3 regions of the Nocardiopsis eucommiae genome follow, and region 3 is predicted to be linked to each of the others. Evidence: predicted binding sites of a transcription regulator. Region 3 holds the regulator's gene; each other region holds the start of a gene.
The links. The regulator LexA, encoded in region 3, represses DNA repair genes until DNA is damaged. The targets are predictions, from matches to a motif close to TCGAACANNTGTTCGA.
Positions count from the first base shown of each region.

Region 1: ACRWK8_RS04305 (DUF6504 family protein) is a predicted target of LexA. The motif match lies at 6,801-6,816, and genes of this name have one in related genera.
Region 2: ACRWK8_RS13245 (DUF6504 family protein) is a predicted target of LexA. The motif match lies at 2,905-2,920, and genes of this name have one in related genera.

Region 1 covers NZ_CBDRIY010000004.1:188,872-198,807, forward strand. Annotated here, with positions in the region: gene meaB (methylmalonyl Co-A mutase-associated GTPase MeaB) at 1-359, shown strand, start outside; gene ACRWK8_RS04270 (STAS domain-containing protein) at 669-1,040, shown strand; gene ACRWK8_RS04275 (hypothetical protein) at 1,358-1,909, shown strand; gene ACRWK8_RS04280 (hypothetical protein) at 1,936-2,637, shown strand; gene xylA (xylose isomerase) at 2,713-3,870, opposite strand; gene ACRWK8_RS04290 (ROK family transcriptional regulator) at 4,048-5,280, opposite strand; gene ACRWK8_RS04295 (GNAT family N-acetyltransferase) at 5,338-5,916, shown strand; gene ACRWK8_RS04300 (NUDIX hydrolase) at 5,956-6,426, shown strand; gene ACRWK8_RS04305 (DUF6504 family protein) at 6,527-6,787, opposite strand; gene ACRWK8_RS04310 (M48 family metallopeptidase) at 6,901-7,815, opposite strand; gene ACRWK8_RS04315 (DivIVA domain-containing protein) at 7,933-8,628, opposite strand; gene ACRWK8_RS04320 (LPXTG cell wall anchor domain-containing protein) at 9,284-9,936, shown strand, end outside.
Region 2 covers NZ_CBDRIY010000017.1:56,561-66,496, forward strand. Annotated here, with positions in the region: gene ACRWK8_RS13235 (quinone oxidoreductase family protein) at 1-332, opposite strand, end outside; gene ACRWK8_RS13240 (serine/threonine-protein kinase) at 404-2,665, opposite strand; gene ACRWK8_RS13245 (DUF6504 family protein) at 3,007-3,294, shown strand; gene ACRWK8_RS13250 (GNAT family N-acetyltransferase) at 3,489-4,064, opposite strand; gene ACRWK8_RS13255 (peptidoglycan recognition protein family protein) at 4,213-5,346, opposite strand; gene cobT (nicotinate-nucleotide--dimethylbenzimidazole phosphoribosyltransferase) at 5,973-8,510, shown strand; gene cobA (uroporphyrinogen-III C-methyltransferase) at 8,838-9,936, shown strand, end outside.
Region 3 covers NZ_CBDRIY010000001.1:68,446-78,381, forward strand. Annotated here, with positions in the region: gene leuS (leucine--tRNA ligase) at 1-2,360, shown strand, start outside; gene ACRWK8_RS00335 (hypothetical protein) at 2,479-3,060, shown strand; gene ACRWK8_RS00340 (hypothetical protein) at 3,057-3,734, shown strand; gene ACRWK8_RS00345 (alpha/beta hydrolase family protein) at 3,914-4,999, opposite strand; gene lexA (transcriptional repressor LexA) at 5,050-5,703, opposite strand; gene nrdR (transcriptional regulator NrdR) at 6,391-6,873, shown strand; gene ACRWK8_RS00360 (vitamin B12-dependent ribonucleotide reductase) at 7,004-9,751, shown strand; gene ACRWK8_RS00365 (CBS domain-containing protein) at 9,855-9,936, shown strand, end outside.

The DNA of each region.
Region 1 (9,936 bases), on a different contig from region 3:
AGTGGCGGCCGCCGGTGCTGACGTGCAGCGGTCTGACCGGTGACGGGCTGGACGAGGTCTGGGACACGGTGCTCGACCACCGGCGGGTGCTGGAGCGCGACGGGGCCCTCGCCGACCGGCGCAGCGCCCAGGGCGTGAGCTGGATGTGGGACCAGGTGCGGGACCAGCTCCTGGACTCGTTCCTGCGGGACGCGGGTGTGGCCGACGCCATCCCGACGATGGAGGCACAGGTGCGATCGGGTGAGACCACCGCCACCCTGGCCGCGCGTGCCCTGCTGGACTCGTTCACTCAGGGTGACGGTGACGCGGAGGGCCGAACGGGCCGTGACCGGGCCGACAGTGACGGTGGGGGTGCCTGAGGGGCACGAAGCAACACCGGGTGTCATGTCGTGAAATGACCCAGGGTGAACGGGAGGTACCGACCCGGGGGGAGGGGGTTCTCGCCCATGAGGCGAAAATTTCTTGCCCGATGCCATTCCCGTGGAAGCGGTTCGCTTATACCGTGTGTGTCCAACGACTTACCAGGCCGCTCGGGCGCGCAAGTGTCTCCCCTCACCGGACCGGCTCTGTGGGAGTGGAGCCGGGTCCGGTAGTCGTTCCCGGTCGGGCTGCGTATGGTTAAGCGAGGGACCCCTCACCATCGGAACGTGGGGCCGGGAGGAGTGAACGTGCACAGGCTTGGACTGAGCACGCGGTTCGAGAGCCGCAGCGTCATCGTCGCGATCGAGGGAGAGCTCGACATCGCGACCGCCGCCGACCTCCAGGAACACATCAGGACCGCGATCGAGGACCACGGTCCGTGGCTGATCCTGGACCTGTCCGCCCTGGACTTCATGGACTCCAGCGGGCTGAACGTCATCATCAACGCCTATCGGAACGTCCGTGAGCGGGACGGTTCCCTGTCACTGGCGGCACTGAACGAACGCGTCACCAAGGTCGTCCGACTGGTCGGCCTGCACCGTCAGGTTCCCGTTCACCAGACCGTCGCCACCGCCGTCGCGGCGATGGAGGCCCTGGAGGCCAAACGCCAGGCCGGCTAGCCCGAACCAGGGTTCCGGGCCCCCTCCCGGGACCGTGACCGCCGCTGACACCCCTCCTCTCCCGTGCCCTCCTCCGGCAGGCGCGGTGCCCTGCCCGGAGAGGATCGGGTGTCGCCCGGCCGGACCGCCCCGAAGCGGGGCGGTCGTCCCCCTGTGGACAACCCGCGGGGTCTCCCTCCTTCGGGGACAATGGGTCCATCGACGACATCACCCCCTCCCCCCGGTCCCCCCGCCGCCTCCTCGACCCCCTGCTCCGGTTCCAGGTCCGCATCCAGAACGACCCCCGCCACGCGCGCCGTGTCGCGGGAGTCGCCTCCGTGCTGCTCCTCGTCCTGACCGCGCTCCTCGCCTTCCTCCTCACCCTCGACCTCTCCGCCGCCGCGCGCTTCCTCCTGGTCCTGGTGGGAGCGGCCCTGGGCCTCCCCCTCTTCCTGGTGCTGCTCGCCGTGCTGGTGAACCCGGCACCGCCCGGGGTCCGGCTCCCCGCCGGGACCCGTCCCGCCGACCTGCGCGCCGCGAGAAGGGTGCTCCGGTCGGGAGAGCTGACCGGCCTGCCCGAGGCGGACAGGGTCGCCCGGATCCTGGCCGCGCAGGTCCTGAGACAGCGGCTGTGGCTGTCGGTGCTGCTGCTGTGCGGTTTCGGCGTGCTGAACCTGTTCAACGCGCTCAACCGGTACACCTCGGACGGTGCGTGGAGCGGGACGTCCGTGTTCTTCCTGGCGACGGGCCTTGTCTTCGTGGTGATAGTGGTCGTGGCCGTCCCCTCGGACCTCCGGTCCAGGCGCAGGGCACGGGCCGTGGCCGACGCCCACGACGCCCGGGCGAGAAGCCGGTCATCGACATCCCCACCGAGAGTCTCGGATTGGTAACGGGATTTCCGGGTAGTGGGTTCGGCATGAACGAGCCCACGACACACCCCCGGTCCGCTCGCCGACATCCCAGGGCCCTGTTCGGCCGGATGCAGGTCTACGCGCAGAACCACCCGCGTGCCTACGCCGTCAGGGCCGTGTCAGTCGCCCTTCTCGTGGGGCTGCTCCCGCCATTCGTCCTCTGCGTGATCCTGCTCGACGACTGGGCGTCCGCCGTCCCGGTCCTGCTCGGCGCGGCGGCCCCCGTCGTGATCATGGGCGCCCTCATGGTGTGGCTGATGCCCGCGTTCCTGCGCCGGACGCTGGGCACCTCGACGCTGCAGCCGGACACTGATCCGGTGGACCTGCTGGAGGCCAAGCGCCAGCTGCGCCGCGGCGGCCTCCACGAACGGGACGAGGTCAACCGGGTCGCCCGGGTCCTCGCCGCCCAGGCGGAGGCGAGGATCAACTCCCCGAGGACCGTCAACGTCGTGAGCGTGGTCGGCGCACTGCTGTTCGGTGCGCTCGCGACCATGAGCTACCTGCTCGACGGAGCGGGTTCCGACTTCCGCCTCACCGCGACGTTCACCCTGCTGTTCCTGGCGTACCTGCTCTTCCTCGGCCCCTGGACCAGGCGCTACCGGCAGCGCGCCCGGGAGTTCGCGAGACTCTACGACGAGCGCGAGACCGCTCGGGAGCGCCCTCCGGAGGCCGCCCGGGAACGCGCTCCGGACGCCCTCGTCCACTGACCAGAGACCGCTCGGATGACTCCGAGCCCCCCGCGCCCCCGGCGAACGTCCCCCGTTCGCCGGGGGCGCCCCCTGTCAGCGGGCGCCGAGCAGGTGCTCCAGGGCGAGCTGGTCCAGCCGCTCGAAGTGGTATCCGCGCCGCCCCGCCTCCTCCAGGTCCAACTCCTCCCCGAGCAGGTCCGCGACTCCCTCACCCGGGGAGAGCGTGGGTTCGGACAGCTCGGGCACCCGGGACTCGGCCAGGGCGGTGACCACCTCCGGGTCGGCGCGGAAGGCGGCGGCCCGCTCCTTCAGGAGGAGGTAGTTGCGCATGCAGCCCGCCGCGGACTCCCACACCCCGGACGCGTCCTCGGTCCGCGGCGGCTTGAAGTCGAAGTGCCGGGGGCCCTCGTACCCGGAGCGCTCCAGCAGGTCGACCAGGAAGAACGCCTCCTTGAGGTCGCCCGCGCCGAAGCGCAGGTCCTGGTCGTACTTGACGCCGCGCTGCCCGTTGAGGTCGATGTGGTGGAGCTTGCCGGCCCACAGGGCCTGGGCCACGCCGTGCGCGAAGTTCAGCCCGGCCATCTGCTCGTGGCCGACCTCCGGGTTGACCCCCACCATCTCGGGGTGGGCCAGCCGCTCGATGAAGGCCAGGGCGTGGCCGACCGTGGGCAGCAGGACGTCGCCGCGCGGTTCGTTGGGCTTGGGCTCGATGGCGAAGCGCAGGTCGTACCCCTGGTCGAGCACGTACGCGCACAGCAGGTCGAAGGCCTCACGCAGGCGGTCCAGAGCGGCCTGCTGGTCCTTGCCCGCCTCGGTCTCGGCGCCGTCCTGGCCGCCCCAGCACACGAAGGTCCGGGCCCCCAGTGAGACCGCGAGGTCGATGTTGCGGACGACCTTGCGCAGTGCGTAGCGGCGCACGTCCCGGCTGTTGGAGGTGAACCCGCCGTCCCGGAAGACCGGGTGGCTGAACAGGTTGGTGGTGACCATGGGCACCCGCACGCCGGTCGCGTCGAGGGCGCCTCGGAAGCGCCGGAGGATCGCCTCCCGCTCGGCGGGGGTGCTGCCCGGCGGGATCAGGTCGTCGTCGTGGAAGGTGACGCCGTACGCGCCGAGGTCCGCGAGGCGGTGCACGGCGTCCACCGGGTCGAGCACCGGACGGACCGGGTCGCCGAAGGTGTTGACGCCGCGCCAGCCCACGGTCCACAGGCCGAAGCTGAAGCGGTCCTCAGGGGTGGGGCGGAGGTCGGACATGTGTGCTCCCGGGGGGGTCGGTCCGTGGAGGGCGTCGGACCCCGCCAGTTTGTATAGAGTCCCAACTAATTGTCAACGGTCTCCGCCACCCCGATCCGGGCGGTGGTCACGCCCGCTCCCGCTCATCCCACACCGCACGGGTGAGTTCGTACTCGACCGAGGCCACCACGTTTCCGACTACGGCAGCGGCAGGGCACCCGAGTCCAGGCCGTGGATCATCACGGCGGCGCCGCCACGGGACGCGGCGCTCATGCCGAGGGCGGAGGGCTCCACCCGGCACCCGCCCGCCTCGGGGGCGAAGGAGTGCGCCCCGGCCGCCGCGCGACAGCTGGGGAGCAGCCACGGGGCCAGCGGCACGAAGTACCCGCCCACCACCACGGCCCCGGGGTTGACCACGTTGACCAGGGTCGCCACCCCGCGTCCCAGCCAGGTTCCGGCGCGTTCCAGGGCGGCGACGGCCGGACCGTCACCCGCAGACGCGCGCTCGACCACGAGGTCGACCAGGGCGGCGACGTCCCGGCTCTCCAGGGGACGGTCCGCGACCCGGTCCGGCAGGGCGGCACGCAGGATCGCCCCGATCCCGGCCAGCGCCTCCAGACAGCCCCGCCGCCCGCACGAGCACTCCGGGCCGTCGGCGGCCAGTTCCAGGTGGCCGATCTCCCCGGCGGAACCGGCGGCGCCGCGCAGCAGCTCACCGCCGGTGAGCACCCCCGCGCCGATCCCCACCTCGCCGGTCACGTACACCAGGTCCGTGAGTCCGGCCAGGGAGCCGAACCGGTACTCGGCCATGGCGCCGAGGTTGGCGTCGTTGTCGACCAGGACGGTCGCGCCGGCGAGGGCGGAACCCGCCAGCTCCGAGCGGAGGAGGTCGCGCAGAGGCACGTCCCGCCAGTCCAGGTTGGGCGCCCGCGTGACCGTGCCGGTGGGGGAGTCGATCAGCCCGGGAACCGCCACGCTCACCCCGACCACCGCGCGGCCCTCCAGCACGGGCTCGCCGGTCACCTCCCGCAGGACCGTCGCGATCCGGGCCGCGCAGGCCTCCGCCCCCACGGAGCGGGCGTCCAGCGGCACGTGCCGCACCACCAGATCCCGGTGGGCCAGGTCCACGGCGACCACCGAGAGGTAGTCGACGTTGACCTCCACGCCGACGGCGGCCACGGAACGGTCGTCCAGGTCCAGAAGGACACCGGGTCGGCCCACCCGGCGCTGCGGGGTCTGCCCGGTCTCCCGGACCAGACCGCGCTCCATGAGGTCGCTGACCAGGCTGGACACGGTGGTCTTGTTCAGTCCGGTGGCCGTGGCGACGGCGGCACGCGAGCACGGGGAGAGGGCCCGGACGGTCCGCAGCACCGCGCGGAGGTTGTTCTCACGGATGGTGTGCAGACCCGCCGTGCCGGTACCGGCCGCCACCGCGCCCCCTCGAAATCCCGTTGCCCCCGTCTGCGGGGCGCTGGTTGGATTCCCATCATGGTGCCTGCAGACGTCTTCCGAGACCAACCCGTCCTCGTGGGGGAACGGGTGCGGTTGGAACCGCTCGGCGCGGCCAACGCGGACGAGGTCATCCCCGCCCTCGTGGACATGGATCCGCAGGTGCGCAGGCTCACCGGCACCCACCAGGAGTTCACCCCCGAACAGCTGCGCCGCGTGTTCACGGAGCGGGAGCACCGGCACGACCGGGCCGACTGGCTGATCCGCGCCCCGGACGGCACGGCCGTCGGAGACTGCGCGCTGCTCGACCTCGACCCGGACAACGCCGAGGCGCACTACCGGATCGCGCTCAACTCCATGGCGTGGACCGGCCGGGGCTACGGCACCGAGGCCACCGACCTGGTCCTGGAGTACGCCTTCGCGACAGCCGGGCTGCACCGGGTGGCCCTGGAGGTGTTCGCCTTCAACCCCAACGCCGAACGCTCCTACGCCAGGTCGGGGTTTGTCCGCGAGGGCGTGTGGCGCCAGCACCTGCGCTGGGACGGCGCCTGGCACGACGCGGTCCTGATGTCGATCCTGGACCACGAGTACGCCGAACTCCGCCGTGGGCGTGGCTGATCGAGGGGAGGCACGGGGGACGGCGTTAGTGTCGTGTGCATGCCCGTCCCGGACTTCGTCACCCAGATGCGCGAGCACGTCGGCCACTCCCTCCTCCCCCTGGTGGGGGTGACCGGAGTGGTGCTCGACGATGACGGCCGGGTGCTGCTGCACCAGCGTTCCGACGACGGACGCTGGGCCACCCCCGGCGGCATCCTCGAACCGGGGGAGCAGCCCGCCCAGGCGGTGGTCCGCGAGGTGTGGGAGGAGACAGGCGTACGGGTCGAGGTGGACCGCCTGGTGAGCGTGGTCGCTCAGGAGCCGCACACCTATCCCAACGGCGACCGGGTGCAGTTCCTCGACCTCGCCTTCCGCTGCCGCCCCGTCGGAGGCGAACCCAGGATCGACGGCGACGAGAGCCTGGACGTGGACTGGTTCACGGAGTCCGAGACGCCGCCCATGGCCGAGCGCGTCCTCGAACGCATCCGCTGGGCCCGCCGCGACGAGGGCGAGCCGTACTACGTCCGCTGATCGGTTCCGGACCGCCCTGCTCGCTGCTGAACGGCGCCACCGAGCGCCACGCCCTGGAGGAGTACGTCCGGGCAGCCGAGCGGCGGGCGGGACACGTCCGTCAGCTCCACTGGCGGCGCATGGTCCAGCGGTCCGAGGCGGCGTCACGGGAGATGTCGATGATGCTGGGCTGGCCGGTCTCGGACTCGGCCGCGACCCGGAGCAGGTGGATGTGCGTGGCGGGTACGCCCGGGGCGCCGGGCCGCGCGGGCCAGTCACCGATGATCCGGCGCACACGGAAGGTGTGGCCGCGCCAGGTGAACCGGACCGGGTGACCACGGTCGGTGGAACGGACGTTGATCTGGTCGTTCAGGAGACTCACGAGGGACAGTCTATCGAACACCTGTTCGAACACGTCAAGTCTCCTGAGGGTGGCGCGGGTCGCGCTTCGTGGAGAAGCTCCTGGTCGCAGCGGTGGATGCCGGGGCTGGCGGGCTACAGGAACACCCGGCCCCGGCGGTCGCGGTCGCGCAGGGCGGCCATGCGGCGGGTGTTGCCGGGGTGTCGGGAGAGCAGGTGATAGAGCAGCAGCGAGCAGCCCCGGTCCGTGTGGGCCCGGGCGGCCATCTCGCCCAGGTTCACCCGCCGGTACAGGGTCGGGCCTCCGGCGTAGAGCCGCACCCCGTGCGCGCCCTCGGGCACGTGCGCGTGGGCGTGGTTGTCGGCGGTGTACTCGCAGGCCCGGGACAGCGCCGAGCCGAGGCCGGGGACCAGGTCGGCGCCGAGGGTGGCCACCCGCCGCCAGTAGCCCGTGTGACCGGCGGCGAGGTGGCCCACCTGGTGCGCGACGAGGAAGGCGAGGGCCTCCCGGTCCCGGGGGAGGCCGTGGTCGTCGAAGACCGCGTCGGGCAGCACCAGGTAGCGCCGGAGTCCGTGCGCGGCGGCGTCCGCGCGCACCGAGACCGGCCCCGGCCGGACGTAGGCCTCCGGGCGCCGGGCCAGCCCCATGTCCCGCGCCAACGAACCCACCACCCGGTACGCCTCGGGGAACTGGGTCGGAGAGATCCGGACCGACTCGGCGCGTTCGCGGGCGTACCGCAGGCCGCGCGCCGACCAGCAGACCAACGGCACCGTGACCAGTGCCAGCGCCGTCCACAGCAGCGAACCCGACACCGACCACACCAGGCGCAGCAGCACCGCGGTCAGCGCCAGCGTCACCGTCACGGCCAGGGCCAGCAACGGTCTCTCCCAGGGGTGAGCCGAGGCCGGGACGACCTCCTCGTCGGAGTCGGCGGGGTACGGTTCGCTCGCCTGTGGGGAGGGCTGGTGCGCCGACCACGGTCCGGGGGCGGCGGTGCAGCCGGGGACCCCGTGGACCGCGCTGGTCGGTGAGGTCCCCCAAGACGGCATGGAATGTCGCACACTGCTCCCCTCGGGCCGCCCGTGTCAGGGAATGACTACTCCCTGTGCCTAAATATTACTTTCCGCTTCCCTTCGTGTGGTGTGGCGGAGGCGGCGTGTCCGGGCTCAGGGGTGTTCGTACCGGCGGAACTCCTCCGCGAGCTCGTCGAGGAAGTGGTCGACCTGGGCCGGGTCGTACCCCGGGCGGGCCCGGGTGGTGGCGAACTGGACGCGCTCCACCTCGGCGGAGCTGAGCGTGGCGCGGTCCGGCCTCCCTTGGAGAAGGACCTCCAGGGTGTACTCGGCGCGGTCCAGGAACTCGTCCACCTCCTGCTCGTTGTAGCCGGTGGTCAGTCGGGTGGTGGCGAAGCGCTTCTCCCTGATGTCCTGGGGCGCCATCCGGGGGCCGTCCGCCGGGGTGCCGGGCGGCGGGCCGGGACGGCGCGGGTCCGCGTACCCCGTCCCCTGGCCGGGGTGGGGCGGGCGGGGCCCGTCCTGGCCCGGGCGCGGAGGCAGGGGCGGCGGCGCGGCGGGCTGGCCCAGGCCGCGTCCGGCGAGGTCGGCGACGACGAGGTCGAGGAAGTCGTCCACCTCGTCCTCGCGGTAGCCGGGGCTCATCCGGGTGGTGCGGAACCGGGAGTTGCGGATCTCGTCCGCGGTGAGCAGCGGTCCGGTGCGCGGCCCGCCCTCCAGCGCGACCAGCGTCGCCTCGATCCGGTCGAGGAGCGCGTCCACGTCCTCCTCGTTGTAACCCGGGCGCAGACGCACCGTGTGGAACTTCTTGTTGCGGATGTCCGCCGGTGTCAGAGGCATGGTCCCCATTGTGCAGTTCACGAGGTTCGTAGGTGCGCTATCGCGCGTTCGCGTGTGCGTCCCGGGTGCTCCGGTCGTCCGTCGGACGGTGCCGGGGCCGTCCCCGGCCGGGCGGACGCACACGCGGAGGGCGGACACGGGAAGGCAGGGGGGAACTCATGGTTCGCATTATGCCGAGAGGAGGTGACCCGTGCCACACCGGCCGGTGGTTCCGGCCGGTGCGGACGCGGAACGGGCGCCGGTCGGGTGTCCTCACAGCCGACGTCTTCCTTGTAAGACGCTCCGGCCGGGAGAAGGTTTACCTGAATCCAAAAGAATAACCAGAATTATCGAGCGCGGTTACTCAGTGCATTCAAAGGTTCATTGTGATGTTTTCGAGATCAGTGATCATGCATTTGATCTTTGGCTGGACTGTATTGTCATCGTAGGGAATGGAAAGCAACTCAGCCGGTTCTTCCGGCTCTTGCCCTCTGCGGGCCGAAACCGCGCAAGCTCTCTATTTTCGCAGGTCATAGGCTTCTGTGTGCCTTGGCCGTCCCCCATTCGACCCTGGTCCGTGATTCCGCGTTCCGAGACTTCCCGCCTTTGTGTTCCGGCGGTGGAAGCCCAGACCAGGCCTGGCCCCGACCCATGTGGGCCTGGACGATCCACACGAGGATTGATCTTGAAGAACGCTTCTCGAATCTCCGCACGCCGCGTGCTCCAGGGCGGTGTCGCCTTCGCCGCGCTGGGCGCCCTCACCCTGGGCGCCGCCTCGCCCGCCCACGCCGACACCTACGGGTGGGGCTACGCCTCGGCCCTGGGCGCCTCCTCGCCCACGCAGACCTACATCACCAAGGACCAGACGGTCTCGGACTCCTTCAGTGGCGCCATCGGTGAGTGGCTGACCGTCGAGGGCACCACCACGGCCACCGTGAACTCCAGCGGGGCCACCGGCACCGCCGTGGTCGACACCGCGCGCATCGTCATCACCGAGGCCGACCTCCCCGGCATCCTCGACCCCGAGGAGGACGAGGACGAGGACGAGGAGACCCCGGACGACGACGAGGACGACGCCGAGGACGACGCGACCGAGGGCGACGACGCTCCCGAGGGCGAGGAGACCCCCGAGGACGGTGACAACGAGGGTGGCACCGACGTCCCGGACGACGGCGGCACCGACCAGCCCTCGGAGGAGCCGACCGAGGAGCCCACCACGCAGCCGACCGAGGAGCCCTCCGACCCGGCCGAGGACGGTGACGACGAGGACGCGGAGAACACGACGGCCTCCGCCGACGTCATCGAACTCGACGAGGAGAACTCCGAGCTGGTCGACGC
Region 2 (9,936 bases), on a different contig from region 3:
CTGACGGCGTCGGGGACCGGAACGAGCAGGGACGCCCTGACCACGGCCTGGTCGGCGTACCCGCCCGGCGCCATCGCCCAGGCGACCCTCTGGCCGACCCGGAGGTCGGTGACGCCCTCACCCAGGGCGGAGACCGTCCCGGCGGCCTCCATCCCGGGGACGTAGGGGAGCGGAACCCGGTAGGCGCCCGAGCGCTGGTAGACGTCGATGAAGTTGACGCCTCGCGCCTCGACGTCCACGAGCGCCTCACCGGGGCCCGGAGCGGGGCTCTCGGCCTCGGTCAGTCGCAGGACCTCGGGTCCGCCGTACTCCTCGATCACGATCGCGCGCATGGTTCTCCTCCGGGGCGGGACACCGCCGGGCCGGTGCGGGGCCGTCACGGCGCCCGCGTCGGAGGCCCGGCTCAGTCGACGTTGATCCTGTGGAGAGCGTAGTCCGTGTAGAGCGCGGCGAGCGGCTCGGTGCCCGCACCGGGGCGCATGACGACACCGACCCGGCGCCGCTCCTCGTCGTCGAGGTCGCCGTCGTCCGGCAGCGGCTGCTGGTCCGTGCTGGAGAGCACGAGCTCGTCGTTGACCCACATGCGCAGGTCCATGTACGGGTCCTCGCCCTCCTCGGCCACGTACTCACAGGCGAACTTGAGGTTGTTGGTGACGAGGTCCTCGACCCGGACGTCGTAGGGCAGGCCCTCGACCGCGGACTCCTCGTCGTGGAGGTCGAAGGGCTCGAACCCGGCCACCTCGGTGGTCTCGGCGATCGCGGTGTCCCCGCTCTCCTCGGTCACCCGGCGGATCTGCGCCTGGGCGCCGTCGAAGCGCAGGAGGGCCTCGTACATGGTGCGTTCCTCCTCGCCGTCCTGGTCCCAGCAGCGCACGCCCAGGCTGGACTCGGCGGGGCCCTGGATCGGTACCACGTTGGTGCTGATGAGGACGCGGTCCGGCGTCTCCCTGTCGAAGGGCACGATCGTGCCCCGTGAGGGGTAGAGCGTGGGGTCGAGCTGGAACACCACGGCGTTCTGCTCGGCCCAGTAGCCGTCCGAGTAGTCCGGGTCCCCGGGGTCGAAGGTCCGGGTGTCCGACCACCCCGGGTCGGTGGCGAAGTCCGTGACGTAGATGCTGGTGGTGTCCACCGGCGGTTCGTCCGATCGGGAGAGCAGGACGGTCGCGCCCACCCCCGCGACGAGGACCACCGCGAGGACGGCGCCGCCGATGAGCAGCACCTTCCTGCGGCCCGGGTCCCCGCCGTGGGGCGGGGCCGGGGGCTGCTCGGGGCCGCGGGGGCCGTTCGGACCGTTGGGGGGCGGGTACCCGGCGTGCCCGGTGTGGGCGGGGATCCCGTGGGAGGGGGAGTTCCCCGACCCGGGCTGCTGGTACTGGCCCGGGCCGACACGGTTCTGCGGCACGGGGCCGTGCCCGGCGTCGTGGTGCGGCGGCCGGTAGCCGCCGCTGGGGCCCTGGTGTCCGTATCCACCCTGCTGTGGGCCGGACCACGGTGCCTGGGGGTGGGAGGGAACCGGGGGGTACTGCTGAGGGTGCTCACCGGGCGGCACGGGCGGAGGGAACGGGGCCTGGTGGAGCTGGGTCCGCGGGGCCTGTGGCGGCGTGGGTCGCTGGTGCGTGTCCTCGTGCCGGGTTGGCAGGACGGCGCCAGGGTCGGAGGCCGACGGCTGGCCGTCGGGCGGCGTCGAGGCGGCCTCGGCCGGAACCTGTTCCTGGCGCCCCTGTTCCTGGAGGCCCGGTTCGGTGGGCTCCGGAGGCTGGCCCGGCACCGGGGTGCTGCTCGGCGGCGCCCACGACGTGGTGATCGTCCGACGCACCTCCGCCTCCTCCGGATCCTGCTGCCCGGTCAGGTGGGCCAGCAGCTGCTGGGAGGTGGGGCGGTTCTCGGGCTTCTTGTCCAGCGCCGCCGTGACCAGGTCCACCAGGCTGGGGTCGAGCCCGTCCAGCTTGGGTGACGCGGTGGAGATGTTGTGCAGGACCGCCGGGACGGTGCCCGCGTCGAAGGGCGCCCGACCGATGCCCGCGAAGGCGACCAGACAGCCCCACGCGAAGACGTCGGCCGCCGCCGTGGCCTGTTCGCCCAGGATCAGTTCCGGCGCCATGTAGGAGGGGGTGCCCATGAGCTGGCTGGAGCGGGTGACCGCGTCGCTGGCGTCGTCCAGGGCACGGGCGATCCCGAAGTCGATCACCTTCGGGCCGACCGGGGACAGCAGGACGTTGGCGGGCTTGAGGTCCCGGTGCACGATCCCCGAACCGTGGATGGCGGTCAGCGCCGCCGCGACGCCCATCGCCAGCCCGTCCAGGGTCCCGCCGTGCATCGGCTCGCCACCGCGCACCGCCTGGTCCAGGTTGGGGCCCGGCACGTACTCCGAGACGATGAAGAGGGGTTCTCCCTCCAGGCGGGCGTCGATGACCCCGGCCGTGGAGAAGCGGGCGACCCGGCGCGCGGAGGCGACCTCGCGGGCGAAGCGCAGTCGGAAGGACTCGTCGTCGGCCAGGTCGGGGTGGATCAGCTTGACGGCCACGGCACGGTCGGCGGCGTCCCTGGCCAGGTACACGGTGCCCATGCCACCGCGTCCCAGACGGCCGACGATGCGGTAGCCGTCGAGTTCGCGCGGGTCTCCGGCGCGCAGGGGTTTGCCGCTTTCGTGTCCGTTGGACGTCACAGTTGGGGGTCCCTTGTATGGATCGTGTGATTCGCGTCTAACAGCGTACCGATCTCGACACGCCGACGCGTTCCGGTTGTTGACGGCCGTTCCGGGCGCGGAAGCGGGTCGGAACTGGGCCGATGCGAGTCGTGGCGGACGGTTCCGCGACGCCGGTCGGGTTCGGGCGCGGGGGTGCTACGGGAGGTGATGTCGGGAACGCGGAATAGGTTCCACGGAACCCCCGCCTTCGCTAGGATTCGAATACGTGTTCGAACGCCTGGCCGTACTTCCCCACGGACGGGCGCTCCGGCGGCGTGCCTCGTACGCGCGGCCGGACACCAGCCAGGAGGAGTCGGTCGATGCTGGGGGGAACTGTCGTGGGACGGTACTTCGGGGCGAAGGTCACGGTCGTCGAGGACGGGGGCCGACCCACCCGGTTCACCTGGGACGGTCGCGTGTACGGGGTGCGGAGGATCATCGACCACTGGGTCACCCTTCGGCGTGACTGGACTCCCGGCAACGGGTCACAGGTTCCCGAACGCGGACACTGGCGGGTGGAGGCGGGCTCCGCCTACGCGCAGGGCGTGTACGAACTCCGGCACGACGGCACGACCGGCGAGTGGACGCTCAGCCGCGTCTGGGGCTGAGCGCACGACGCCGCCTCCCCGCACGCCCCGGGGCCGCTTCTCGCACACCCGGCCGGTTCCCGCGCGTCCTCGGGCGGCTCTCGTGCACCCGGCCGGTTCCCGCGCGTCCTCGGGCGGGTTCGGGTGCCCCCGGGCGGGGAGCCGGCTCCCGCGCGCGCGGTGAGCGGCGGGAAGGCTCGTCGGGTGCGGCCCCCTCAGAGGATGTCGCTCGGGACCAGTCCGTACGAGGCCAGGTCCGAGCGGCCCTCGTGCAGGGGCATCGCGTTCCGGTCGGTGCCCTCCCGCTGGAACCCGGCGGCCTCGGCCACCCGGCACGAGCCGGTGTTTCCGGTGGCGGCCTTGAGTTCCACGCGCTGGAACCCCTGGCCGAGGGCCCATCGGGACACCGCCACGACGGCCTCGGTGGCCAGTCCGCGACCCCGGCCCCACGGCGAGATCCAGTAGCCGATCTCGGTGACCATCGCCGCCCACTGCGTACGCAGCAGCGCCACCGACCCCGTGAACCGACCGGACTCCCGGTCGACCACGGCCCAGTGCTGGCCGTCGCCTCCGGTGCGGATGGCCGGGGCGAGGCGCAGACAGAAGTGCTCGGCCGACTCCCGCGTGTAGGGCAGCCCGGGCGCGGGCAGCGGGATCCACCGCTGGAGCTCGGGGTCCACGCACGAGGCGTGGACGTCGTCGATGTCCCGTTCGAGCAGGGACCGCAGGCGCAGGCGCTCGGTCTCCAGGATCACCGCGGGCATGATCGGAGCGCTCTGGACGGTGGCCATGCGAGTGTTCCCCCTGTTGCGTACGGACGGCCGTTCCGGGCATCGCTCAAGATACGCCTCCCGGGGGTGCGGGGTACGGCGGTGCACCGTCCCCCGCACCCGACCGGCCCGGTGGCGGAACGCCGGAACGTCCCGCCACCGCGGGGGTTCAGAGCAGGCCGCGCGCGACCCGCTGGCGGATGACCGTGTCGAACACCTCGGAGAAGGCGTTGCCCGGGCACTCGGTCTGGAGCCAGTCCCGGTGCCGTGCCACCGCCTCCTGTTCGGTCGCCGCACCGGTGTCCGGGTGGACGTACTCGATCCTCTCGGACGGGTCCACGCCGGTGAGCGCGCACAGGATCCGCAGGACGTCGACGAGGGAGTCCTGGGCCGCCTGGGTCGGCAGCTCGTCGGTGAAGTCACCGAGCAGGCACACGCCGATGTTGCCGTGGTTGAACCCGAACGCGTGGCCGGCCGTCACGGACTCGGCCAGGCCGGGCAGGGGAACCCCTCGGAAGATCGGGAGACCGCCGCCCGAGTGGCGCCCCTCGTAGACCACGCCCCGGGGGTCCACCAGCAGGTGGTAACCGACGTCGCCCCACCCCTGCTGGACGGCGTGCAGGTGGTACACGGCCCGCATGTCCGCCGCGTGGTCGTCGGTGGTCGCCATCGCCGTGTGGTGCACGGTCAGCGCCTGCACGCGGTGGAACTGGGCGGGCCAGAGGTCCTCGCCGTCGTCGCCGAAGCGCAGCGACTCGTCGGCGCCCCACCCCGCCCGGGTGCGTACCCGCAGGGTGGATCCGCCGGTGAGGGTGGTGACCCCGTCGTCCTCGGCGGACAGGGACACCCGCTCCTGTCCGCCGAACCGCAGCTCCTCACCGTCGTGCAGGTTCACGGCGGTGAGGTCGGCGCCGTCCGCGCCGCGCACCTCGTAGCCGGTCGCGCCCTGGGGTGCCCGCGCCATGGCGGAGGCCGTGGGCGCCAGGTGTTCGGGTCCGGCCGTGTGGAAGTGCAGTTCCCGCCAGTCGCTCAGGTCTCCCCCGGCGGTCTCGAAGCGCACGGCGGCCCCCTCGGAGACGGCCGTGGGCGCCTGGGTGACGGAGACGAGGTCGAAGCGGCGCTCGGGGCGTACGAGGGTGCCGGTGGAGCGGGCCTCCTCGGCGAGGACCCTGGGCGCGGTCAGGGTCGTGGAGGTCTCCGTGGTGGTCCGTGCGGAGGCGCTGGCGGAGGCGAGCAGTGCGGGGGCGAGCGCGGACAGGCCGGTGACCGTGGTGGCACCGGCGAGGAAGTGACGCCGTCGCATGGAGGGTTCGTTCCGTTCTTGTGGGGGCTGATGCCGGGTTCAGGGGCTTTCGGGTACGGAAAAGCGTGCCACAGGGGAGTGACGCCCGGCGCCCGCCGCGCGGGCGTTGACGATCCCGTCATGGGTCGCGGCGCCGGGTCAGGTCCTGGCCGTAACCGTGGGTCTGCCCGAACCGAAAGCCCTTACCTGGACCGATGCCCGGCCCCGGAGACCAGAAAATATACGGAGGGTGTTCGAGTCGTTGCTCAGTGCGGTGGCGGGGTGGAAGGTCGGTACTCGGTTCCAAGTTTTGCCTGGTGGGGGCGGTGTGGCGCGTCCCGCCAGGGAGGGCTCGGCCCGTCCGTGCCCCGCCCCGGACGGGCGGCGACCGCCCGTGGACGGGGTGCGAACCCCCTCCGGTCGCGGACCGTGACTCCCGTACACAGCCCGCACCGGGGCGGACTCTGGCACAGTTGATGGTGACTTGAGGACCCCGGCATTTCTGCCGGGGCGAGCCGCGCCGGGTCGGGGGGACCCGTGCGAGCGGCATGACCGCCGCGGACTACGCTGGGCCGGATCGTCACGGACCAGGTGGAACCGGGCAGCTCACTGACCTCTTCTTCTCTTCTCTTCTTCGGGGAGTGACCATGACCAACGACGACCGCGAGGACCTCCGTCGCGGTGAGCAGGAGGGCTCGTGGCACAGGGGCACCGGCCCCCTGCCCGGCCTCGGCGGCCTCCTGGACGGACTGCCCGAGAGCGGCAAGGGCGCCCAAGCGCGCGCTCCCGGCCCGGTCGCACCGCAGCAGAACCCGTTCCGGAACTCGTTCCCGGGGGCCGAGCCTCCGCCGCACGCGCCCGGCCACCCTTCCGCCGTCGAGCCCACGCCCCCGGCTCCGGCGCCCACGGCCTTCACCACACGCCCGCAGCAGGCCAGGCACCAGGCCCACCCCGAACCCCGGCCCCCGACCGGAGCGGCACAGGCCGAACCACGTCAGACACGGACCGCCGAGCAGCACGAGCCTCCCGTCGCCCCTGAGCGTGACCCCCGGTTCAACGTCATCCCCTTCCGCTCGGGCAGCCGCCACTCCGGCCCCGCGCAACCCGAACCCCCTACCCCGGCCGAAGCCCCCCAGCCCGACCCCGCGCCCCCCGAGGCCGCCGGGACCGGGACCGAGCGGCCCGAGCCCATCACGAACCCCGGCCCCGTGGAAGAGAACCGCGCGGCCGCCGAACCGAAGCAGAGCGACACCGTGCACGCACACGAAGCAGCGGCACCCCTGGAGGTACCGCAGCACTCGGGTCCGCACCAGCGGCCCGAACCGGAGGAAACCCGGACGGCGGCGGCCCCGGCCCTGGTCCCCGCCATCCAGGCCGCTCGTGAGGCGCTGAACGCCGAGACACGGGGAGCCGAGCGGACTCCCGAAGCGGCGGACACTCCCGCCGACCCATGGAGAGGAGGATCCGGCCACGCCTTCGACGACGCAGAACGCGCCGCCGTCTACCGCGCCATCCGAGAGCGGCGCGACGTCCGGGCGGGCTTCCTGCCCGAGCCGGTCCCCGCCGACGTCCTCACCCGCGTCCTGGAGGCCGCGCACCAGGCCCCGAGCGTCGGACACACGCAGCCGTGGGACTTCCTGGTCATCGACGACCCCCAGATCCGGGGGCAGGTGCGCGAGCTCGCCCGGGTCCAGCGCGAGGCCCAGGGCCACACCCGGCCCGGCACCCGCGCGCAGGCCTTCTCCGGGCTCAAGGTCGAGGCGGTGCTTGAGAGCCCGATCAACGTCGCCGTCACCGTCGACCCCAGCCGAGGCCCGCACAGCCCCGGACGGCACTCCAAACCCGCCTCCTACTCCGCGGCCCTCGCCGTGGAGAACCTGTGGCTCGCGGCCCGCGCGGAGGGGCTCGGCGTCGGCTGGGTCGCCTTCACCGACGAACGCGACGTCGCCAGTGTCCTCGAACTCCCCTCCCACCTCGAACTCGTCGCGTACCTGTGCGTCGGCTACGTCGAGGACTTCCCCACCGAACCCGAACTCGGCCTCGCCGGCTGGGCCAGGGGACGCCCCCTGTCCTGGGCCGTGCACCGCGACCGCTACGGGCGCCGAGGTCTGCCCGGCCAGGAGCCGACCACCCTGCTGGAGGAGACCATCACCGCCATCGGAGCGCTCAACGCCCGAGCCGTGGAGGAGGCCCGGGACCGGCAGGACCGGATGACCAAGCCCCAGGGCTCCCTCGGCGTGCTGGAGGACGTCTCGGTACGGCTCGCCGGGCTGGTCGGGGAGTGCCCGCCGCCGGTTCCCGAGCCCGCCGCGGTGGCGGTGTTCGCCGGTGACCACGGCGTGTACGCCCAGGGGGTGACCGCCTGGCCGCAGGAGGTCACCGCGCAGATGGTGCGCAACTTCCTCGACGGCGGTGCCGTGGTCAACGCCTTCGCCAAGCAGGTGGGCGCCGAGGTGACCGTCGTCGACGTCGGTGTGGTCGGTGACCTGCCCCGCGGCACGGGCCTGCTCCCGCGCAAGGTCGCGCGGGGCACCGCCGACTTCACCCAGGGTCCGGCGATGACCCGGGACCAGGCACTCCAGGCGCTGGAGGGCGGCATCGAGATCGCCCGGGACCTGGTCTCGGCGGGCAACCGCTGCCTGGTCACCGGGGACATGGGGATCGGGAACACGACCCCGGCCGCCGCCCTGATCTGCGCGTTCACCGGCGCCGACCCCGCCGTGGCGACCGGCCGGGGCACCGGCGTGGACGATCCCACCTACGAACGCAAGGTGGAGGCGGTCCGTCAGGCGCTCAAGGCCAACCCGGTGGACGAGGCGGACCCGATCGGGACCCTCGCCGCGCTCGGCGGCCTGGAGCACGCCGCACTGGCCGGGTACGTCCTGGGCGGGGCGGCGCTGCGGGTGCCGGTCCTCCTGGACGGCGTGATCGCCGGTTCGGCCGCGCTCGCCGCCGCCGCGATCTCACCGGACTCCCTGAGCGCCTGCTTCGCCGGTCACCGGTCGACCGAGCCGGGCCACGCCATCGCCCTGGAGCACCTGGGCCTGACGCCGCTGGTGGACCTGGAGATGCGGCTCGGCGAGGGCTCCGGTGCGCTGCTCGCCCTGCCGCTGCTCCAGGGTGCGGTGCGCGCGCTGCGCGACGTCGCCACCTTCGACAACGCCGGTGTGACCACCGGCCGGTGAGTCGCGGTCCGGGCCGGGGCGCCCGGTGAGACGACGGGACCCCGCCACCGACGAGGGTGGCGGGGTCCCGCGCCGTCCGGGCGCCGCGACGGGGCACACGCCGAGCCCACACTCCGGGCGGGTCACCTCGGCCCACACTCCGGGCGGGCCCCGATGCGGCGCGTGTCACTCCGGACCGCCGTCACCCTTTACCTCCATGTGATGCCGCGTTGACAAGCTACTTTGGAGCCATCACCGAACATCGCTGGCGGCGCGCCGGGCCCGTCCGCGCGCGCACCCCGTCGACGGAGCCGGGGGCCGGTGCGGACGACCGAAGGGGTGCGATCCGTGACCTATCTCCTGGGCCTGCGCATGCGGGACCGCGACGTCCTCGTCGTCGGAGGCGGGAGGGTGGCCCAACGCCGGGTCCCCGTCCTGCTGGAGGCCGGTGCCCGCGTCACCCTGGTCTCCCCCGAGGCGTCCGCCGCGCTGGAGGACCTCGCCGACGCGGGGCGCCTGACCTGGCACCGTCGCGCCTGGCGCCCCGGGGACGTCAGCGGACCGGGTGCCCCCGCCTACTGGCTCGTGCACGCCGCCACCGACTCCCCGGAGACCAACGCGGCCGTCACCGAGGAGGCCGAGGCGTCCCGGATCTGGAGCGTCCGTGCCGACGACCGCCACGCCTCCTCCGCGTGGACCCCGGCCAGCGGCTCCGCCAACGGTGTCACCGTGGGCGTCGTCGCCTCGGGTGACCCCCGCCGCTCCGCCGGGCTGCGGGACGCCGTGGTCGACGGTCTGGCCGACGGAACCCTGGACGCCCGACGCGGGCGCGAACGCCTGCGGGGCGTCGCCCTCGTCGGCGGCGGACCCGGCGACCCCGGTCTCATCACGGTCCGGGGCCAGCAGCTGCTCTCCCAGGCCGACGTCGTGGTGGTGGACCGCCTCGCCCCCACCCCGCTCCTGGACCGCCTCCCTCCGGAGGTCGAGATCGTGGACGCCTCCAAGGTCCCCTACGGCCGTTCCATGACCCAGGAGGACATCAACGCCGTCCTCGTCGAACGGGCCCGCGAGGGCCGGTTCGTGGTCCGACTCAAGGGCGGGGACCCCTTCCTCTTCGGGCGCGGGGGCGAGGAGGCAGCCGCGTGCGCGGCGGCCGGGATCCCCGTGATCGTCGTCCCGGGTGTGACCAGCGCCCTCGCCGGCCCGGCGAGCGCCGGGATCCCCGCCACCCACCGTGGTGTGGCGCAGGACGTGCACGTCGTCTCCGCGCACGTCGCCCCCGGCGACGAACGTTCCACCGTGGACTGGGCCGGACTGGCCAGGGCGGGCGGGACCGTGGTCGTCCTCATGGGAGTCCAGCGCATCGAGGCCATCGCCGCCGCCCTCGTCGAGCACGGGCGCTCCCCGGACACGCCCGCGGCGGTGGTCCAGGACGCCACGCTGCCGG
Region 3 (9,936 bases):
CCTACATCGTCGACATGTTCTCCTACCCCTCCGGTGACCTGCACATGGGCCACGCGGAGGCCTACGCCATCGGTGACGTGATCGGCCGCTACCGCTTCCAGCGCGGCGACAACGTCCTGCACCCGGTCGGCTGGGACTCCTTCGGCCTGCCCGCCGAGAACGCGGCCATCAAGAACAACGACCACCCCTACAAGTGGACGTACGCCAACATCGAGACCCAGGCCTCCTCGATGCGCCGCTACGGCCTGGCCCTGGACTGGTCGCACCGCCTGCACACCAGTGACCCCGAGTACTACAAGTGGAACCAGTGGCTGTTCACCCGCTTCTTCGAGCGGGGGCTGGCCTACCGCAAGGACGGCCTGGTCAACTGGTGTCCGCAGGACCAGACCGTGCTCGCCAACGAGCAGGTCGTACAGGGAAGGTGCGAGCGCTGCGGCGCCGACGTCGAGCGCCGCGCCCTCAACCAGTGGTACTTCAAGATCACGGACTACGCCCAGCGCCTGCTGGACGACATGGACCAGCTGGACAACGGCCGCTGGCCGGACGAGATCCTGGCCATGCAGCGCAACTGGATCGGCCGCTCCAGCGGCGCCGACGTGCACTTCGAGATCGAGGGCCGCGACGAGCCGGTCACCGTCTACACGACCCGCCCGGACACCCTGTACGGCGCCACCTTCTTCGTGGTGGCGGCCGACGCCGACCTGGCCGAGGACCTGTGCGCGCCCGAGCAGCGCGAGGCCTTCGAGGCCTACCGCGCGGACGTCGCCAAGCTCTCCGACATCGAGCGCCAGACCACCGAGCGCCCCAAGACCGGCGTGTTCCTGGGCCGCCACGCGATCAACCCGGTCAACGGCGAGCGCATGCCCGTCTGGGCCGCCGACTACGTGCTGGCCGGATACGGCCACGGCGCGATCATGGCGGTCCCCGCGCACGACCAGCGCGACCTGGACTTCGCCCTCGCGTTCGACCTGCCCGTGCGGGTCGTGGTCGAGACCGGCGAGGCCGACCCCGCCGAGACCGGCGTGGCCACCGCCGGTGAGGGCGTGCTGCGCGACTCCGGCCCGCTGGACGGCCTGACGAAGACCGACGCCATCGAGCGCATCATCGGCATCATGCGCGAGCGCGGCACCGGCGACGCCACGGTCAACTACCGCCTGCGCGACTGGCTGCTGTCCCGCCAGCGCTACTGGGGCACCCCGATCCCGATCATCCACTGCCCCTCGTGCGGTGAGGTGGCCGTCCCCGACGAGCAGCTGCCGGTCACGCTGCCCGACCTCCAGGGCGCCGAGCTGGCCCCCAAGGGCATCTCCCCGCTGGCCGCCGCCAAGGAGTGGCTGCACGTGGACTGCCCGTCCTGCGGCGGTCCGGCCGAGCGCGACACGGACACCATGGACACCTTCGTGGACTCGTCCTGGTACTTCCTGCGCTACGTCTCCTCGCACCTGGACACGGCCCCCTTCGACACCGACGAGGTCAACAAGTGGGGCCCCGTCGACCACTACATCGGCGGCAAGGAGCACGCGACGCTGCACCTGATGTACGCGCGCTTCTTCACCAAGGTCCTGTACGACATGGGCATGCTCGACTTCACCGAGCCCTTCCGCCGCCTCACCAACCAGGGCCAGGTCATCAACGAGGGCCGGGCGATGTCTAAGTCGCTGGGCAACGGTGTCGACCTGGGCAAGGAGATCGACGCCTACGGTGTGGACGCGGTCCGGCTGACCATGCTCTTCGCCTCCCCGCCCGAGGAGGACGTCGACTGGGCGGACGTGTCCGTGGTCGCCGCGCAGAAGTTCCTCAACCGCGCCTACCGCGTGATGAGCGAGGCCGGAGCGGCCAGCGTCCCCGGCGCCGACCCGGCCACCGGCGACACCGACCTGCGCCGCTTCACGCACCGCTCCATCGAGCAGATCACGGCGCTGGTCGAGGACAAGCGGTTCAACGTCGCCATCGCCCGCTGCATGGAGCTGGTGTCGGCCGCCCGCAAGGCGATCGACTCGGGCCCCGGCGCCGCCGACCCGGCCGTGCGCGAGGCGGCCGAGTTCGTGGCCGTCGCCCTGTCCCTGTTCGCGCCCTACATCGCGGAGGAGGGCTGGGAGAAGCTGGGCCACAGCGGCTCGGTGGCCGTCGGCAACTGGCCCGAGGCCGACCCGGCGCTGGTGGTCCAGGAGTCCGTCATCTGCGTGGTGCAGGTGCAGAGCAAGGTTCGCGACAAGTTGTCGGTGTCCCCCGACATCGACCCCGCCGAGCTGGAGCGCCTGGCGCTGGCCTCGGAGAAGGCCCAGGGCTTCATCGGTGACAAGACCGTGCGCAAGGTGATCGTCCGCGCGCCCAAGCTGGTGAACATCGTCGTCGGTTGATCCGTCGCGCGGGGCGGTGGTCGCGGTGGCGACCACCGCCCTCTACCTTGAGCGTGACAACTGATTGGGAGGCGGTGGCCGGGTGGGCTCTGCGACGGGTGCTGGACCACGACCCTGGGTGCGGGCGGCGATCGTGGTGACGGGCGCGGTGGTGGTCTCCGCGGCCGCCGTCGGAGGCGGCCTCTGGATCGCCGGGGGCGACCCGGACCAGCCCGGGGGCGGTGACGCCTACACCGCCGCGCCCCCGTGCGGAGTGGTCCCCGAGCACGCGGTCGCCCAGGCGCTGCCCGGGGCGGTCCTGGAGTCGGACGACGGCGGCCCCCTGGCGGGCGGTGACAGCACCGCGTGCGTGTGGACCACGGCCGGGCTCGGGGGTGACCAGCAGGGGGTCCTGAGGGTGGACCTGACCGCGCGCTTCACCGACGCCTCCGCCGAGCCGACCGTGACCGGTGACGCGTCCGCCGCCCTGGCCCAGGCCGCGCTCGTGCCCCCGCGCGGCGCGTCCGTGGTTCTGGGGTCGGGAGCCGAGGCCGAGGTCTGGCGCGGCCAGGTCCCCGGCACCGCAGAGCTCGCCTTCCACACCGACAACCTGCTGGTCCGCGTCTCCTACACCGCCGTGGACGAGGACGACCCGGTGGCCTTCGACCGTGCCGAGGAGACCATCGTGGCCTTCGCCGACCAGCTGGGGGAGGCCCTGTGACCGGCCCGTATCCCGAACCCCGGCACTTCGGTCAGCCGGAGGACCCCGGTGCCGCACCGCCGCAGAGCCGGGGCCTGGCCGTCACCCTGCTCGTCGTCCTGATCGTGGCCGTGCTGGCTCTCGCGGGCTGGCTCGCCTGGTACCTGCTGGGCAACGGCGTGGAAGAGGGCGAGTTCGAGGCCGCGCCCGAGTGCGGGGTCGGCGAGACCGAGGCCCTGGCGGAACTCGTGCCGGGCTACGAGAGCGAGATCGAGGAGACCGTCGGCACCGCCCAGGACGCCTTCGGGACCGGTTGGCAGTGCCGTTGGGCCACCCCCGAGGGTGCGGGCGAGTCCGTGCCCTCCGCCGCCACCCTGGTCATGGTCGCCGCCCCGGTCGAGGGCGGCCAGGAGACCGCCGCCGACACCCTGCGCTCCACGGCGGGAGGGAACGACGCCCAGCCGGTGGACGGCCTGGGCGACGAGGCCCTCACGTGGGTGGAGGAGGGCGCGTTCGAGGTGGGTTGTGTGGGCGTGCGGGTCTCCAACCTGTACGTCGAGTCCTGCTACACCGCCGCCACCGACTACGACGCGGTGGGGTCCGTGGACGGGGCGGTCGCGGCCGAGGACGCCGAAGTCCTCGCCCGTGCCGTCGTCGAGCGGCTGCCCGCCTCCGGGGACGACCAGGACGACTAGGGCGTGTTCCGCGGATGCTCCCGCCGGTGGCGGCGGAGCGGCCGTCGACGCGCGAGGCGGCCCGGCGTCGTCGCGGTCGCGGAACGCTCCGGCGGCCGGGACTTCCTCGCGGGCGTCCCCGCCCGGGTGATCCGGGCGATCGACCGAGTCCGGCCGGTGGCCCGCGGTCCGGGGACCGCCTAACGCAGACCGCCGAGGAACCGTTCCAGGGCCGGGGTGACGTCGGGTGAGAAGGCGCGGTCCGCGTCGAGGGCGGCGGCGCCGGGGGAGTCGTCGTACTCGCGCAGGATGTGGTCGGCGCCGGGCAGGTCCACCCGCTCGGCACCGTCCATACCGGTCATGAGCCGGTCGATCTCCTCCTCGTTGACCTGGGCGTCCCGGTCGCCCCACAGAACCAGGACCGGGGTGTCCCCGGGCAGCTCCTCGGCCAGCTCGACCGGGTCGAAGGAGTCGATCCACGCCAGGTAGTCCGCGCCGTTCGCGTCGAACAGGCCGGTGGAGTCGGTCTCGGGCAGCTCCGAGCCGGAGCGCACCGCGGCCCGGCCCGCCCGCAGGTCGGAGAGCATCGTCGCGGCGGTCACCTCGCCGACGCCGCCCTGGGCCTCGGCGGTGCGGACCTGCTCGGACAGCTGTCGGTCGATCAGGTCAAGCATGCGCGTGCCGGGCGGGGCGGCCAGCACCAGGGCCGGTTCGGCGTCGAGGACCTCATGGGCGCGCAGGGCGAACAGGGCGCCCTCGCTGTGGCCCAGGATGACGGTGCGCTCGGGGTCCACCTCGGGCTGGGCGACCAGTTCCGCGTAGGCGGCGGCCATCTGCCGCTCGAAGACCAGGGGGTCGACCGGCTGGTCGAGGGCCTCCTCCTCGGCTTCGCTCATGGCGTCCGGGTCGGCGCTGCCGAACTTGTCGTAGCGCAGCGACGCCGCACCGGCCCCGCTCAGCACACGGGCGAGGTTCAGGTTGGTGTTGGCCTCGGGGCGCCCGGGGCCGTTGCCGTTCCGGTCGGTGGGGCCGCTACCGGAGATGATGAGCACCCCGGGGACGGTGCCCCCGTCACCCCCGGGGGTGGTGAAGGTGCCGGGCACCGTGAAGCCGCCCCCCTCGAAGGACACCTCGCGCTCCTGCCCGGAGGCGCCGGGAAGGGCGGGCCCGTCACCGCCGTCGCTGGGCGCGCAGGCGGAGACCAGCAGCGTCCCGGCGGCCAGGGTCGCGGCCAGGAGGGCGCGGGTCGGGGAGGGGGACACGGGGGCGGAGACAGGTGACGACACGTCCTCAGCGTATCGGCCCACCCACCGCCCCCGGCTTCGGGGATCCGCGCTCAGACCCTGCGCATGACCGTGACGACCTTGCCGAGGATGGTGGCCTCGTCACCCTGGATGGGCTCGTAGGCGTCGTTGCGCGGCATCAGCCACACGTGCCCGTCCGGCTCTCTGCGCAGCACCTTGACGGTCGCCTCGTCGTCCAGCATCGCCGCGACGATGTCACCGTTCTCGGCCGTCTGCTGCTGACGGACGACCACCAGGTCGCCGTCGGTGATCGCGGCGTCGATCATCGAGTCGCCCACCACGGTGAGCATGAAGAGGCGGCCCTCACCGACCAGCTGGCGCGGCAGCGCGAGGACGTCCTCCACGGCCTCCTCCGCCAGGATCGGGCCACCGGCGGCGATCCGGCCGACCAGCGGGACCGAGGCCGCCCTGGTGGAGTCGGCGGTGAGCTCCTCCTGGGTGAGGGTCTGGGAGGTCTCCCTGCCGGGGGTCCGCAGCTCCACGGCGCGTGGCCGGTTCTGGTCCCGGTGCAGGTACCCCTTGCGCTGGAGCACCTTCAGCTGGTGCGCCACGCTGGAGGGGCTGGACAGGCCGACGGTGTCCCCGATCTCCCGGATGGACGGCGGGTACCCCCGTTCCCGGACGTACCTCTGGATGCAGTTGAGGACACTCTGCTGGCGCGCGGTGAGCCTGGGGGTGTCGGGCACGGACGCGCCCGGTTCGCCGACGGGCGAAAGAACGGTGGTGGGTCCGGAGCCGACGGCTCCGGGGTTCTCCTCCGGCACGGCCGGGCCTCCTCGGTGTTCGGTTCGGTCAGGGCGCGTGTGCGGCCGGTCACCGGCCACGCGGACCGGACGGCGAAGCCGGTGTGAAATCAAGGTCAACTTTAGTCGTTGCACACGGTGATATCAAACAAGCGTTCGAGAGTCCGTGGACGGGGTCGCGGAGGGATTTCCCTTTGTGTTTTCACGCGCCGATTTCCGGTGGCCGGACTTATGTGTGTACACGCGTGCGGTGGCCGTTGTCCGTCGAATGCGGGATCCGGTATGGGGTTCGTCTCGCCGTGCCCCGCCGTCGCTCCACGGCCTCGGGGGGGAGGGGAATTCGGTCGGCGGTTCGGTGTGGCGGGCGTCGGGCGGCGCGTCCCCGCCCCCTTATCCTGGGATTCGGCTTCCGGAGTCGCGCACCCCCGTTTCCACCTCCTCGAACCCCGTTCCTTGGCGGCCTCCGCCGCCGGATTGGGGACACGCCGTGGGCCGGGTTGCGGGTGTCCGCCTGAGCGCCTAGGTTCGACCACAACATCTGGTGTTGACGCGGGGGCCGTGGTCAATAAGTTGTGGTTAAGTAGACTCCAAGGGTTGTTGGTCGGGTACAGGAAAGCCAGGTGAACCGGGATGCACTGTCCGTTCTGCCGTCATCCGGACACCCGGGTGATCGACAGCAGGTCCACCGACGACGGCGCGGCCATCCGGCGCCGTCGGACCTGCCCCGTCTGCGAACGCCGCTTCACCACGCAGGAGACGGTCCTGCTCATGGTGGCGAAGCGGTCCGGGGTCACCGAACCCTTCAGCCGTACCAAGATCATCGCCGGGGTGCGCCGCGCCTGCCAGGGCCGCCCCGTCTCCGAGGACGCGCTGGCCAAGCTCGGCCAGCAGGTCGAGGAGGAGATCCGGGGGCGCGGCGTGGCCGAGGTGCCCGCCCACGAGATCGGCCTGGCCATCCTGGGTCCCATGCGTGACCTGGACGAGGTCGCCTACCTGCACTTCGCCAGCGTCTACCGCGGGTTCGAGAGCCTCGCGGACTTCGAGGCCGAGATCGCCAGCCTGCGAGAGGACCGCGAGGGCCAGGCGGAGCCCGCGGTCGACACCACCGGGTAGGGAACCCGGAACCGCCACCGCGAGGTGGGCGGGAGCACGGCGAACACCGTACCTCCGCACCATCCCGAACACATGAACGTCCGCGCGGTCACCGCCGGGTCCGCGCATGACCTTCGGGGGAGGCGCCGCCATGGCGCGAAAGACGAGCGGTACGACCAGGCGCGAGGGCGGGGGCCTGCGCGTCGGCCGGGTCAACACCACCGAGGGCGTCCATCCCTACGACACCCTCGAATGGGAACTCCGCGACGTCGTCATGACCAACTGGCGCGACGGCACCGTCAACTTCGAGCAGCGCGGCGTCGAGTTCCCCACCACCTGGTCGGTGAACGCCACCCAGATCGTGGCGAGCAAGTACTTCCGCGGGGCCGTCGGCACTCCGGAACGCGAAACCAGCCTCAAGCAGCTCATCGACCGGGTCGTCGACGTGTACACGAGCACCGGACGCGAGCACGGCTACTTCGCCACGGGGCAGGACGCCGAGGTCTTCGACCACGAACTCAAGTACGCCCTGGCCCACCAGCTGTTCAGCTTCAACTCGCCGGTCTGGTTCAACGTCGGAACCTCGTCCAGGGCCCAGGTCTCCGCGTGTTTCATCCTCTCCGTGGACGACACGATGGAGTCGATCCTGGACTGGTACAAGGAGGAGGGGCTGATCTTCAAGGGCGGCTCCGGCGCGGGCGTGAACCTGTCGCGTATCCGATCCAGCAGGGAACTGCTGTCCTCCGGGGGCTCGGCCTCGGGTCCGGTCTCCTTCATGCGCGGCGCGGACGCCTCCGCCGGGACCATCAAGTCCGGCGGCGCCACCCGCCGGGCCGCCAAGATGGTGGTACTCGACGTGGACCACCCCGACATCGAGGAGTTCGTCGAGACCAAGTCCCGTGAGGAGCACAAGATCCGCGCCCTGCGCGACGCGGGCTTCGACGTGGATCTGGGCGGAGACGACATGTTCAGCGTCCAGTACCAGAACGCCAACAACTCCGTCCGCGTGTCCGACGCCTTCATGCGCGCCGTGGAGACCGGTTCCGAGTTCGGCCTGACCTCCCGTACCACGGGCGACGTCGTCGCCACCGTCGACGCCAAGGAGCTCTTCCACCGGATGGCCCGTGCGGCGTGGGAGTGCGCCGACCCGGGCATCCAGTACGACGGCACCATCCAGGACTGGCACACCAACCCCGAGACCGGCCGCATCAGCGCGAGCAATCCCTGCAGTGAGTACCTCAGTCTGGACGACTCGTCCTGCAACCTGGCCTCGGTCAACCTGCTGAAGTTCCTGCGCGAGGACGACACGTTCGACGTCGAGGGGTTCACCAGCCTCGTCGAACTGGTGATCACCGCGATGGACGTCTCCATCACCTTCGCGGACTTCCCCACGGAGCGGATCGGGGAGACCACCCGCGCGTACCGGCAGTTGGGGATCGGCTACGCGAACCTGGGCGCCCTGCTCATGGCCACCGGCCACGCCTACGACTCCGAGGGCGGGCGGGCCGTGGCGGCCTCGATCACCTCGTTGATGACCGCCGCCGCCTACCGTCGCAGCGCCGAACTGGCCGGTGTGGTCGGCCCCTACGAGGGATACGGGCGCAACGAGAAGGCGCACACACGCGTCATGCGCAAGCACGCCGCCGCCAACGACGACCTGCGCACCGTGGGGGCCCTGGAGGAACCCGTCCACGAGGCCGCCACCCGGGAGTGGGCCCGGTGCCTGGAGACCGGTGAACGCCACGGTTGGCGCAACGCCCAGGCCAGCCTCCTGGCCCCCACCGGAACCATCGGGTTCATGATGGACTGCGACACGACCGGGATCGAGCCCGACTTCTCGCTGGTCAAGTACAAGAAACTGGTCGGCGGCGGGTCCATGCGGATCGTCAACCAGGCGATCCCCCGGGCGCTGCGAAACCTGGGCTACAAGGAGGAGCAGATCGCGCCGATCGTGGACCACGTGGCGGAGCACGGGCACGTGGTGGACGCGCCCGGACTCCGGCGGGAGCACTACGAGGTGTTCGACTGCGCCATGGGACGCCGGTACATCCAGCCCATGGGGCACGTGCGCATGATGGCCGCTACCCAGCCGTTCCTCTCGGGGGCGATCTCGAAGACGGTGAACGTGCCGGAGGCCGCGACGGTCACCGACTTCGAGGAGATCTACTACGAGGGCTGGCGCCTGGGGCTCAAGGCGCTGGCGGTCTACCGCGACAACTGCAAGGTGGGTCAGCCGCTGTCCACCTCGGGTGCGGCCGGGGAGACCGTGGAGGCGCCGAAGCCCGTGCGGCGGCGGTTGCCGAAGAAGCGGCCGAGTGAGACGACCTCGTTCTCGGTGGGCGGGGCCGAGGGCTACATCACCGCGGGCTCCTACCCGGACAGTGGTCTCGGGGAGGTGTTCCTCAAGCTCGGCAAGCAGGGCTCCACCCTGGCCGGGGTGATGGACGCCTTCTCCATCGCGGTCTCCATCGCTCTCCAGTACGGGGTGCCGCTGGAGACCTACGTGGAGAAATTCACCAACATGCGGTTCGACCCGGCGGGCATGACGGACGACCCGGACATCCGTATGGCGCAGTCGGTGGTGGACTACATCTTCCGCCGCCTGGCCCTGGACCACCTGCCCTACGAGGAGCGGGCCGCGCTGGGGGTGCTCTCCGCCTCGGAGCGCGAGGCCCGGTTGCACGGGGAGGACCCGGTCCAGGCCGCCGTGCAGGTGGAGTCGTACGCGCAGTCGGCCGCCCCGGCCGAGGCTCCGGCGCCGGAAAAGCACCCCAGCGAGGACTTCTCGGAGGGGTTCATGGCCGACGCGCCCCTGTGCACCACGTGCGGGACCAGGATGCGCCCGTCCGGCAGCTGCTACGCGTGCGAGGGCTGCGGCGCCACCAGCGGCTGCAGCTGACCGCCGGCGCCCCGGGACCCCGGTCCCGGGGCGTGGTCCACACCTGTGGTTGGCGGGGGAGGGGAGCGGGTACCCCCTGAAACCCCGGCGGAAGGTGGTTCCCATGCTGATAGCCGCGATCCTGCGGGCGAAGGGCCCGGAGGTGGTGAGCGTCGCCCCGGAGGAGACCGTCGCCCGGCTGCTCA